One region of the Hymenobacter seoulensis genome, then DNA from elsewhere that is predicted to be linked to it. Evidence: riboswitches for the same ligand, from Rfam matches in the RefSeq annotation. Region 1 holds a riboswitch; the other holds the start of a gene.

Region 1 (5,131 bases):
ACCCCAATTAGGGCGGTTCCCAGGCTTTGGGCGGGATTAAAATGTATTATGCCAAAGAGCAGCGCCGACTGGCCAATGGCAACCCACGGCCGGTATGCGCGGAGCAAGGCTTGTAAAATCACGCCCCGAAATAGCACTTCCTCCAGTATGGGTACCGCAACAACTCCTACGAGGAACGCCGCTACTGGCTCGTGCACAAGTTCTTCAAAAAAGCGTTGCTGCCAGTCAGGAAGCCCTAGTAGCTGCACCACCGACAGCACCATTACCAGGGCCGGCACCAGTAGGGGCAGCAGGGCGTACAGCCACCCCTTCTCTTGCCCCGTGAACTGCACCGGGTTCCAGCGCTTGCCGGCTTTCCAGCGCATAAACCCAAGCAGGGCTACGTTAGACAACACGGCCACAACCATACCAGTTACGGATTTTGATAGGTGCAGCACCTTGCTGGCGAGCAAAGAGGTAGGCAGGCCCACGAGTAGCGTCACGAGTAAATACCAGCCGATAAATGTCCAGCTTTCTTTTAAGGTAGGATAAGCTGGGGCTGGTTTCGATAGAGAGGCGGTAGCAACTTCAGGCGTACTCGTTTCCACAGTAAAATCAGGATTAGTATAAAGTAGTGTGCGTCAAAACTACTGTTCTTGGCGCATAAAAAAACAACCAGCCGAGCGTAGCGCATCGGCTGGTTGTGATAGTCATCTTGATAAGAAGAATTGCTGCGTTTAGGCGGCTTGCTGCTGCTTTTGCTGCCCCAGCTTGCTGTGCTTGCGGCCATAGCCGTAGTAAATAGCCAAGCCAATGGCCAGCCACACTGCCAGGCGCAACCACGTTTCCCAAGGCAACGACAGCATCATTATGAGGCAGGTCAGGATACCCAGAATAGGTACCAGCGGCACCCACGGCGTGCGGAAGCCACGTGGGGCGTCGGGTTCACGCTTGCGCATAATCAGAATGCCCAGGCACACCATTACGAAGGCCAGCAAGGTGCCAATAGAGGTCATTTCGCCTACCACCGAAATCGGCACAAACCCCGCGAATAAGGCAATAAACAAGCCTAGTAGCAGATTCGACTGCAAAGGGGTGCGGAACCGCTCATGGATTCGGGAGAATACCGGGGGTAGTAACCCATCCTTGGCCATGCTAAAAAACACGCGGCTCTGGCCCAGCAAATCCACCAGAATAACGGAGGTGTAGCCGATGATAATGGCCAGAATCACGGCCGATGACAGCCAGGCGTACGGCGTTTTTTCGATGGCAATAGCCACGGGCGCAGCGCTGTTCTTGAACTCGGTGTAGTTGGCCAGGCCCGTCATGACGTGGCCAAAAAGCACAAACAATACGGTGCAAATCAGCAGGGAGCCGATGATGCCGATGGGCATATTGCGCTGCGGATTTTTGGTTTCCTGGGCCATGGTGGCAACAATATCAAAGCCAATGAATACGAAGAATACTACCCCTGCCCCGCGCAGAATACCGCTCCAGCCAAACTCCCCGAACGTGCCGGTGTTTTGCGGGATGTACGGCTGGTAGTTGGCGGGGTCAATGTACTGCCAGCCGAGCCCGATGAATACCAGCACCACGGCCACCTTCAGCGTAACCACCAAGGCATTAAACCAGGCCGAGCCCGAGGTACCGCGGATAATAATCATGGTGATGGCCAGCACAATAAGCATGGCCGGTATATTCACCAAGCCGTGAACTTCGGTGCCATTAGCCATCGTAGCCGTTTCAAACGGCGACATCACCAGCTGCGGAGGCAGGTTGATACCGTATTTGCTCAGGAACTTCAGCAGATACTGCGACCAGCTGATAGCCACCGTGGCCGCGCCTACGGAGTACTCCAGCACTAAGTCCCAACCGATAATCCAGGCAAACAGCTCGCCCATGGTGGCATAGGCATAGGTGTAAGCGGAGCCCGCAACCGGCACCATGGAGGCAAACTCAGCGTAGCACAGCGCCGAGAAAGCACAGCCCACTGCTGCCACCACAAACGAGAGCGTAACGGCCGGACCAGCATTGTTGGCGGCCGCAATGCCCGTGAGCGAAAACAGGCCCGCCCCAATGATGACACCGATGCCAATGGTAATAAGATTGAAGCCGTTCAGGCTTCGTTTCAGGGTGTTAGCGCCCGTTTCGGCCGCTTCCTGCCGAAGCAGTTCCAATGATTTTCTGAGCATAAAGTGATTCGCCAGGTAGTAGTTGGCTGGTAAGAGAATATCCTGGCTGCAACGCCTGCTGCCGCTTAACCGGCTAGCAACGCGGGTTGCCGATGTCAGCACATTACGTAGCCTTACTAGCTTCTTAAAAAGCCGAAAGCGACGCGTATTGCCGGGCAACTACAGGCAGCAGCGCTGGCCAGGAAATGAAGAGAAGAAAAGAGATGCCTAGGGCTTGAATGCTAGGTAACGATACCATCCAAAGCCAAATGGGTCAAAAACTCAGGGCAGAAGCCGCAGCCTCAACAGCAACAACAGCGGCTCATACAGCAGCGCTGGGCCCTATAGGGCCCACTGAGAAGGGCAGCGGAAACTACGAAACAGGTACTACGGCAGAGGCAAAAGTCCACGGCTTGTTGTTTTTATATGGTCAGGAATTGGCACCGTTCCGGCTGTTGCGGATGGTTGCCGACGCGTCATAGAGCCTGTCTCTCAGCGCCTCTGTATAAAAACAATCCTTTGGGCTAGAAAGAATTGATGCGACAAAGGTAGAACCGGAATGCTGCTCCTGCAAACAGGGTCTTTCTCGCTCTACCACACTGCGTATTTTATCAACTCCTGAAGCCAACTGGTGCCCTAGCAGCCAAGTCTTATCAACTCATAACACGCTCACTATCAGAACACTGCTTTTGCTGATAGATTTTACTGGCGGAAGTTTAACCGGAAAATTTAAATATTTTCAGAGGCTGCTAGGGTCCGGGTTTGCTTAAAGTTGGCATCTGAGTTGCCTATTGACCTAGCAGAAGCATAAACGCCTGTTCCGGACGACGGCCTGCTTCTTTCCCTGAATTTAAACAATCTAACATAGCCATGAAAAAGCTTCTCGTTCTCCTCGCCGCTTTCTCCCTTTCTGCTGCTGCCGCTTCGGCTCAAACTACGCCCGTAAAAGCAGCACACGCCAAGCACCAAAAAGGCACCAAGGCCGCCAAAACCCCTGAGCAGCGCGCTGAGCAAAAAGCAAAAAGTCTCAGCCAGAAGCTAGGCCTCTCGGCTGCTCAAACCGAGCAAGTCCGGCAGCTGAACCTGGCCCGCTACCAGGAAATGCAGGCCAAGCGCACGCAAGTAGCTTCCACCGCCGATAAAAAGCAGGGCCACCAAGCCATGAAGGCCGGCAAGGAGCGCTACGAAGCCCAACTCAAGCAAATTTTAAGCGCTGATCAATACGCGAAGTATGCTCAGCTGCAACAGGAGAAAATGGCCAAGCACAAAGCCCAGCATCCACGTAAGGCCAAAAGCTAGTGCCACCTACCTCACCCAAAAGCCCCGGCGCATTCCTGCGCTGGGGCTTTTTGTTTTATGAGCAAAGCCAGTCTAGGCCGTTACTAGGTAGTTACGTTGGGTAAAGCATCAGGCGTGTTCTCTGCGGCAAACCAGCGCAGGCGGTAGCAGTTCATGGCTGTGTCGCCGAGCTGCTCCAGGAGCCGGTAGTTGGCCACCGCTCCTACGGCCGCTCCAATTACGGGCACTAGCTGCGCCATTTTGGCCAAGTCAATGTAATCGCGGTACTCCTGCTGAAACGTGCGCCAGTCGAATTCCTGCACATCGGTCGGGAGCGTGTGGCGGTAGGCATCCCAGTTAGCAACGCGGCTGTAAATCTCGTTGCGAGTATGCTGGCTGCTGAAGGCTAGCTGGAAAATGTGCAGCAGGAACAACCGCTCGGTGTAGTCGCGCACGTCGTGGCCGTAGAGGGCCGCCACATCAAATAGGAACTTCAGCTTGATGCCGAGCAGCAACGGGAAGTCGGCCAGCCCGAGCAGGAAGCCGCCCGCTCCCGTCATGGCTCCTTCCGCGGCAGCCGTATTGCGGTAATACCGCAGCGTGTTCTTCACCGCAGCTTCGCGCTCAGCCAACGGCGTATCGGCCTGCGGACGGCGCGTAGTGTGCGTAGAGCCAAACAGAACGCCGCGCACCATTTGCTTGATGGCCGCCGTGAGAGCCTGGTGCACCTTTTCGGGCAGAAATGCATTCAGCCGCGCTTGTATCCGGCGCGTGAAACGCCCCACCAGCGTGGGCTTTTTTTGCATTTTCTGTTGCCAGGCGCGCAGTTCCGTACGTGCTTGCTGATCTGGGAGAGTCATAGTAGGCAGAACGCGAAGGCTGATTGTTACCGTAAGATCGGCAGATTCCGGCTGGCACGGGCACTTGCTACTGACCGGTTACCGCAAACTATAAATCCGCTCAATAATCTCAACCACCTTTACACCTTCCTGCACGTTGGTGGGTGCCGGCCCACCATTCCGGATAGTAGTCACTACGTCGTCAATTAGCTGCACGTGGTTGGCGGCGCTGCCCTGGTAGGGCCCGTAGTCGTTGGCGGGGTTAGTGGGCGGCAGCGCAGGCAGCTGATAGTTGCGCAGGTGGCAATATTCCACCTTATCCAAGTACTGCCCACCAATCCGGACGCTGCCGTGCTCCGCTACTACCGTGAGGGAGCTCTCCAGGTTTCGGTCCCAGACGGCGGTGCTATACTGCAAGGTGCCACTACCCCCGCGCACGAGGTCAAACGTCACCAGGCCACTATCCTCAAATTCGGTGAGACCTTGGTGGTTGAAGTCGCGGAAGCGGGCCGAAATATTGGTGATGTCGCCGAACACCCAGTACAGCAGATCCACAAAGTGGCTAAACTGCGTGAAGAGCGTACCGCCATCTTGGGCTTGGGTGCCGCGCCAGCCACCGGGCCGGTAATAGCGGGCATCGCGGTTCCAGAAGCAGTTCAGCTGCACCAAATACACTTGTCCTAGTTGCCCCTCCTCCTGAATCTGCTTAAGCCAGGCCGCGGGCGGCGAGTAGCGGTTCTGCATCACGCCAAACACCAGTCGGTTAGTCTGTTGCGCGGCGCGCACCATGGCTTCAGCATCAGCAGTACGCAGGGCAATGGGCTTCTCAATTACTAGGTGTAACCCAGCCTGCAACCCCAGCAT
Region 2 (5,131 bases), on a different contig from region 1:
GTTCCGAAGGTACGGGCAGCTAGTAAAGCGGCTTCAGAGGTCAGATCGAAAAGGAGCTGCCGGCGCTCCGACGCCGGGGTAGCCGGCTTTTTGCGCTTAGCTAGGGCGTTGAAATCAGAAGAAAATGCGGGTAACGGCGCAGCGCTAGTGGACATAGGTCTGGACGTAAAATCGTTCAAGGAAGTGAGTGATTTGAGCAGTTTCAATCAGAAAGCCGTCGTGGCCATATTCTGACTCCATTTCAGCGTATTGCGCCCCCCGGATGTAGCGGGCAAGCTGCTGCTGCTCAGAAGTCGGGAACAGTATATCAGAAGTTATGCCAAGTACCAGGGTTCGGGCCCTAATGCGCCCTAGGGCTGCTTTTACACTGCCGCGGCCCCGGCCCACGTGGTGGCTGTCCATAGCCCGCGACAGGGCTACGTAGCTGTGAGCGTTGAAGCGCGCCACCAACTTATCACCCTGGTAACGCTGATAAGAGCTGGCCAGAAAATCGTCCAGCTTCTCGTCGTCGGTTTCGGTTTGGGTGCGGCCGTAGGCGTGGTGGCTGCGGTAACTGAGCAGCGCCGTGGCCCGGGCTGCCCGCAACCCCGCCGCGCCGCCGTCCGGCGTGGTCGTGTGGTAGGTTGGGTCGGCGAAGATGGCTAGGCGCTGGGCTTCATTGAAGGCAATGCCCCAGGCCGAGTGCCGTGCGTTGGTAGCCAGCAGCACTAGGTTCTCAAACAATGCCGGCCGCTGCACCGCCCACTCCACTGCCTGCTGCCCACCCAAAGAGCCGCCAATCAGGGTATGGATAGACGGTAGGGCAAGGTGCTCACGCAAGGCCTCATGGGCAGCTACCATATCCCGGATGGTCAGGAGCGGAAACGCCTGATATGGTGCTTGCTCCGTGTCGGCATCAGCAGAGGCTGGACCGGTTGTGCCGTAGCAGGAGCCTAGTACATTGGCGCACACAATAAACCAGTCGGCGGGGTCGAAATAACAGCCCGGTCCTACTAGCCCCGGCCACCAGCTCAGCACATCAGAGTTAGCCGTGAGGGCATGGCACACCCATAGCACATTGTCGCGGGAGGCATTTAGGCGCCCGTAGGTATGGTAGGTTACGTTCACCTGAGGCAATATGGCGCCGCTTTCCAGCCGAAGTGGCCTAGGCAAACGAAACAGGTGTGGTTCTTCTTCGGAAGGCATGGTACTAGGGCAATTTCAAAGTCAATAGCCTGCGGGCGGAGCCGATTCTGCCCGGCTCCGCCCCGGCTGTAGTGCGGGCGGCGTTGGTCCTCGGCTTCCTCTCTCCTGAAAGCCCAGGCACCAGCCCGCGCGCTGCGTTGCTGGAAGCTGATCCGAGCCGCTCTCTCACCTGCGGCCCGGCATCAACCCCTCTCAAGTATCAGACTTCCAGCGTGGCAACGTGTTCGGTTTCGGGTTCGGGTAGGAGGGTGCTGCCACTCTCCCCGGAAGGAATAGTAGCTGCCGTGCGCACGGCGTCAAAGGCTAGGGTCAAATCCGCCCGAATGTCTTCGAAGTGCTCCGTGCCCAACGACAGGCGCAGCAACGTGGGTGTTACGCCGGCTGCCCGCTGCTCTGCCTCAGAAAGCTGCTGGTGCGTGGTAGCCGAGGGTTGAATAATCAGCGTTTTAGAGTCGCCAACGTTGGCCAGGTGGCTGATTAGCTTCAGGTTATCAATGAACTGTATAGCGGTTTCCTTGGTGCCTTTGATGGCGAAGGTGAGCACGCCGCCGTAGCCGCGCTTCAGGTACTTCTGGGCCAGCGTGTGGTACGGGCTGCTCTTCAGGCCGGGATAGTTCACGGCTTCTACCTGCGGATGTTGCTCTAGCCAAGTAGCAATGCGCAGGGCATTTTCCACGGTGCGGTCTACGCGCAGGCTTAGGGTTTCGAGGCCTTGCAGCAACAGGAAAGAGTTGAACGGGCTCTGCGAAGGGCCAAAATCGCGCAGGCCTTCTACCCGGGCCCGAATGATGAAAGCAATGTTGCCGAACGGGCCACCTTTGCCGAATACCTCATTAAAAACGAGGCCGTGGTAGCCCTCCGAGGGCTCCGTGAATTGCGGGAACTTGCCGTTGCCGAAGTCATATTTGCCGCCGTCTACAATCACGCCGCCAATGCTGGTGCCGTGGCCACCAATCCATTTTGTGGCCGACTCAACTACAATGTGCGCGCCGTGCTCCAGTGGCCGGAACAGGTAGCCCCCGGCTCCAAACGTATTGTCCACAATGAGTGGCAGATCGTGCTTATTGGCAATGGCGGCAATGCGCTCAAAATCCGGAATGCTGAAGCTCGGGTTACCGATGGTTTCGAGGTAAAGCGCCTTGGTATTTTCGTCGATCAGAGCTTCAAATTCGCTAGGCTGGTCGCCGTTGGCAAAGCGCACCTCAATGCCCAACCGCTTGAACGCCACCTTGAACTGGTTGTAAGTGCCGCCATACAAGTGCGTAGTGCTCACGAAGTTGTCGCCGGCCTGCAGAATGTTGTTGAGGGCAATAAACTGCGCCGCCTGCCCCGAAGAAACAGCCAGTGCCGCTACGCCACCTTCCAGCGCGGCTATGCGCTGCTCGAACACGTCGGTGGTGGGGTTCATCAAGCGGGTATAGATGTTGCCGAACTCCTTCAGGGCAAACAGGTTAGCACCGTGCTCGGCATTCTTGAATACGTAGCTGGTCGTCTGATAAATCGGAACGGCGCGGGACCCGGTTACGGGGTCGGGCTGCTGGCCGGCGTGGAGTTGGAGGGTCTCGAAGTGAGCGTTCTGCGTGGACATAGCAAGGCTGGTTAGCAGGAAGTTGGATATGAAGGAAGGGAGCGTAAACCGCTACAGTGGGGGCTACGCAAGGGCGTAGCAGGAGCCGGGCTGAAGTCAGCAACCTGTGAGGGCGAGCTGAGCAAACAGACGAGCCAGGCGACGCTGCCTAGGCAGCACCAGGGGCCAAAGCCCAGGAAACAGGGGAGGGGAGAAGCTGGGCCGCCGTGCGTGGGCTAGCTACAGCAACAACAAGCGCCGCTACAGCAGCGCATTCGCATTCGCCAAGCAGCGTGGGCGGCTACAGAAGCCCTAGAAACGCAGGTAAGCGGCTGGGCAGTAAGCAACAAAGCAGACTGGGCAGCAGCGGAAGGAAGGGCGAAAGCGAAGGTGTTTTCCATGGCACTCTGAGTTATATGCCCCGCCGCCGAATGGCTGGTCGGGCAGGAATTGGCACCTTTCGCGCGGTCGAAGGTTGCCAGTGGGTCAGGGAGCCTGTTCTCTCGCCACTTCTGTATAAATCTTTGAAAACTGCCCCGCCGCGAGCGGGAGAGTACCTAGTTGGTATTGCAAAGGTATAGGCCTAGTTTCGATATATGCAATAGCTAGTGAAAATAATTTTTAATCAGCCGATACTGCTAATATGCTTATGCTGCGTTAAGATGAGTAGCCGTCAACTTGTTGATTGGCAGGCACTAATAGATGCAGGCAACAAGCTGTCTTTTCTGCTCCTGTTGAGCAGAGGGTACACTTTAGGCAACAGTGAGCCTTAGTCTCTGTGGGCCATACCACCATCCGAAACATATTACAGGGAACTTTAGAAACACAGAAAAGCCACCTTGTAAGAGGTGGCTTTTTTGGATATTTCGAAGCTAGAGAAATGCTAGAGCTTGGGCAGCGTCAGTACCTGTCCTACTTCAATTAGGTCGGGATTCGAGCCGATAACGCTTTTGTTGGCGTCATAAATCTGGTGCCACTTGGCCGCGTCGCCGTAATGGCGCTTGGCAATTTTCGAAAGCGAGTCGCCGCTTACTACGGTATAGGTATCGCCCTGAGTAGTAGTAGCTGCGGCCTGGTTGGCGTTGCCAAAAAAATCGGTGGCACCACCCGCTGCCGGAGGAGTAGTAGGCTGAACAGGCTTCTTATCGCCGTCGTTAGAAAGGAAATCAAACAGTCCCATAGCAGTAAGTCAGTTTAGTTGTGAGAGGGGAATTGACCGAGAATCAGCACGATGCACTGGTCTGGTTTGCCTCTCTTACGCTTGATAATGCAATAAGTTGTAGCCGGACTGTAGCGCGAACATCTTGGGGAATGCTGCCGTAAGAGTGGCAATGCTGACCTAGCAGCCTGGTTATCCAGGAGGCTGAGCAGAGACATAAAATCTACTCTCTCATCTAACCATTCTCCCCATGAAAACCCCCTCTTCCTCTTTTCGCTTGCTAGCTAGCCTGCTTATGCTGGTAGTACTTTTCACGGCTGCTTGTGGCAGCAAAGAAGGTAAAGTAGAAGGCGTTAATATGCTTTACGGTAAGGAAAGCAAAGTATGGAAAACCGATAAAGAACTCAGCGCTTCCGGCGACAAAGTAAAACAGACCGATGCCCAGGAAGATGAGCGCATCACGTTCTTCGCGAACCAGCAGTACACCATGATGTCGCCAACCGGAGCAGTGAACGGTAAGTACACCTTTGATCAGGCGGCCAAGAAAATCACGATGACGCCCGACGGTGCTACCCAAAGCAACACCTTTGATGTAGTAACCCTGACCGACGACAAGTTGACCCTAAAAAGCCCCCAAGGCGCGGAGTTGCGCCTAGAAAAGGAATAAACCAAGTTTTTTCCTAATTAGAAAAGCCCTTTTGTACTATGCAAAAGGGCTTTTTTTATGGCTATAGGTGAACAGTAAGTACTGTCGAGGCATAAAATCTTGTACAGTGATGATTGGACAATTTTGATTTCATGTCGGTTAGGGGCGGGTAGTGCAGAGCACTGGCTAGCACGTTATAACTCCCACTAAACCTGGTATATGAAGTCCCAGACGTTGTTTACACGCCTTACCGTTCTGCTGCTTTTGTGGAGCAGCTTCAACAGCCAAGCCCAGACGACGACGACCGTCGTCAGTTACGATTTCAACAGCGGCACCAGCTTCAGCAGCATCTCGCCGACAGTGGCTACCGACGTCACTAGCTCCGTTTCCTCAACCGAGCCCTTCGTTACGTTCACGGGCACTGCCACTGGCTCAAGCGCCTTCACGGCGGGTACCGCTGGCCTGGCACTAGGTATGAACAACTCAGCCGGCACGAATACCCGGTATCTTGAATTTGTGCTTGGCGGAGCTAATCTGCCCAGCTATTTTGGCTATAAGCTTTATTACCAGCAGT

The links. Region 1 has a riboswitch for S-adenosylmethionine ahead of ACYVHC_RS14330 (amino acid permease). Riboswitches for the same ligand answer to the same signal wherever they lie in the genome.
Region 2: another riboswitch for S-adenosylmethionine. It lies ahead of ACYVHC_RS10800 (O-acetylhomoserine aminocarboxypropyltransferase/cysteine synthase family protein); the one in region 1 lies ahead of ACYVHC_RS14330 (amino acid permease).

What each region holds. Positions count from the first base shown of each region.
Region 1 covers NZ_BAAGWD010000003.1:159,300-164,430, forward strand. Annotated here, with positions in the region: gene ACYVHC_RS14325 (CPBP family intramembrane glutamic endopeptidase) at 1-482, opposite strand, end outside; gene ACYVHC_RS14330 (amino acid permease) at 717-2,171, opposite strand; SAM riboswitch class I at 2,570-2,662, opposite strand; gene ACYVHC_RS14335 (hypothetical protein) at 3,021-3,449, shown strand; gene ACYVHC_RS14340 (EcsC family protein) at 3,533-4,288, opposite strand; gene ACYVHC_RS14345 (Gfo/Idh/MocA family protein) at 4,367-5,131, opposite strand, start outside.
Region 2 covers NZ_BAAGWD010000002.1:692,516-697,646, forward strand. Annotated here, with positions in the region: gene ACYVHC_RS10790 (hypothetical protein) at 1-155, opposite strand, end outside; gene metX (homoserine O-acetyltransferase family protein) at 145-1,185, opposite strand; gene ACYVHC_RS10800 (O-acetylhomoserine aminocarboxypropyltransferase/cysteine synthase family protein) at 1,385-2,773, opposite strand; SAM riboswitch class I at 3,162-3,275, opposite strand; gene ACYVHC_RS10805 (LysM peptidoglycan-binding domain-containing protein) at 3,636-3,932, opposite strand; gene ACYVHC_RS10810 (lipocalin family protein) at 4,162-4,578, shown strand; gene ACYVHC_RS10815 (IPT/TIG domain-containing protein) at 4,777-5,131, shown strand, end outside.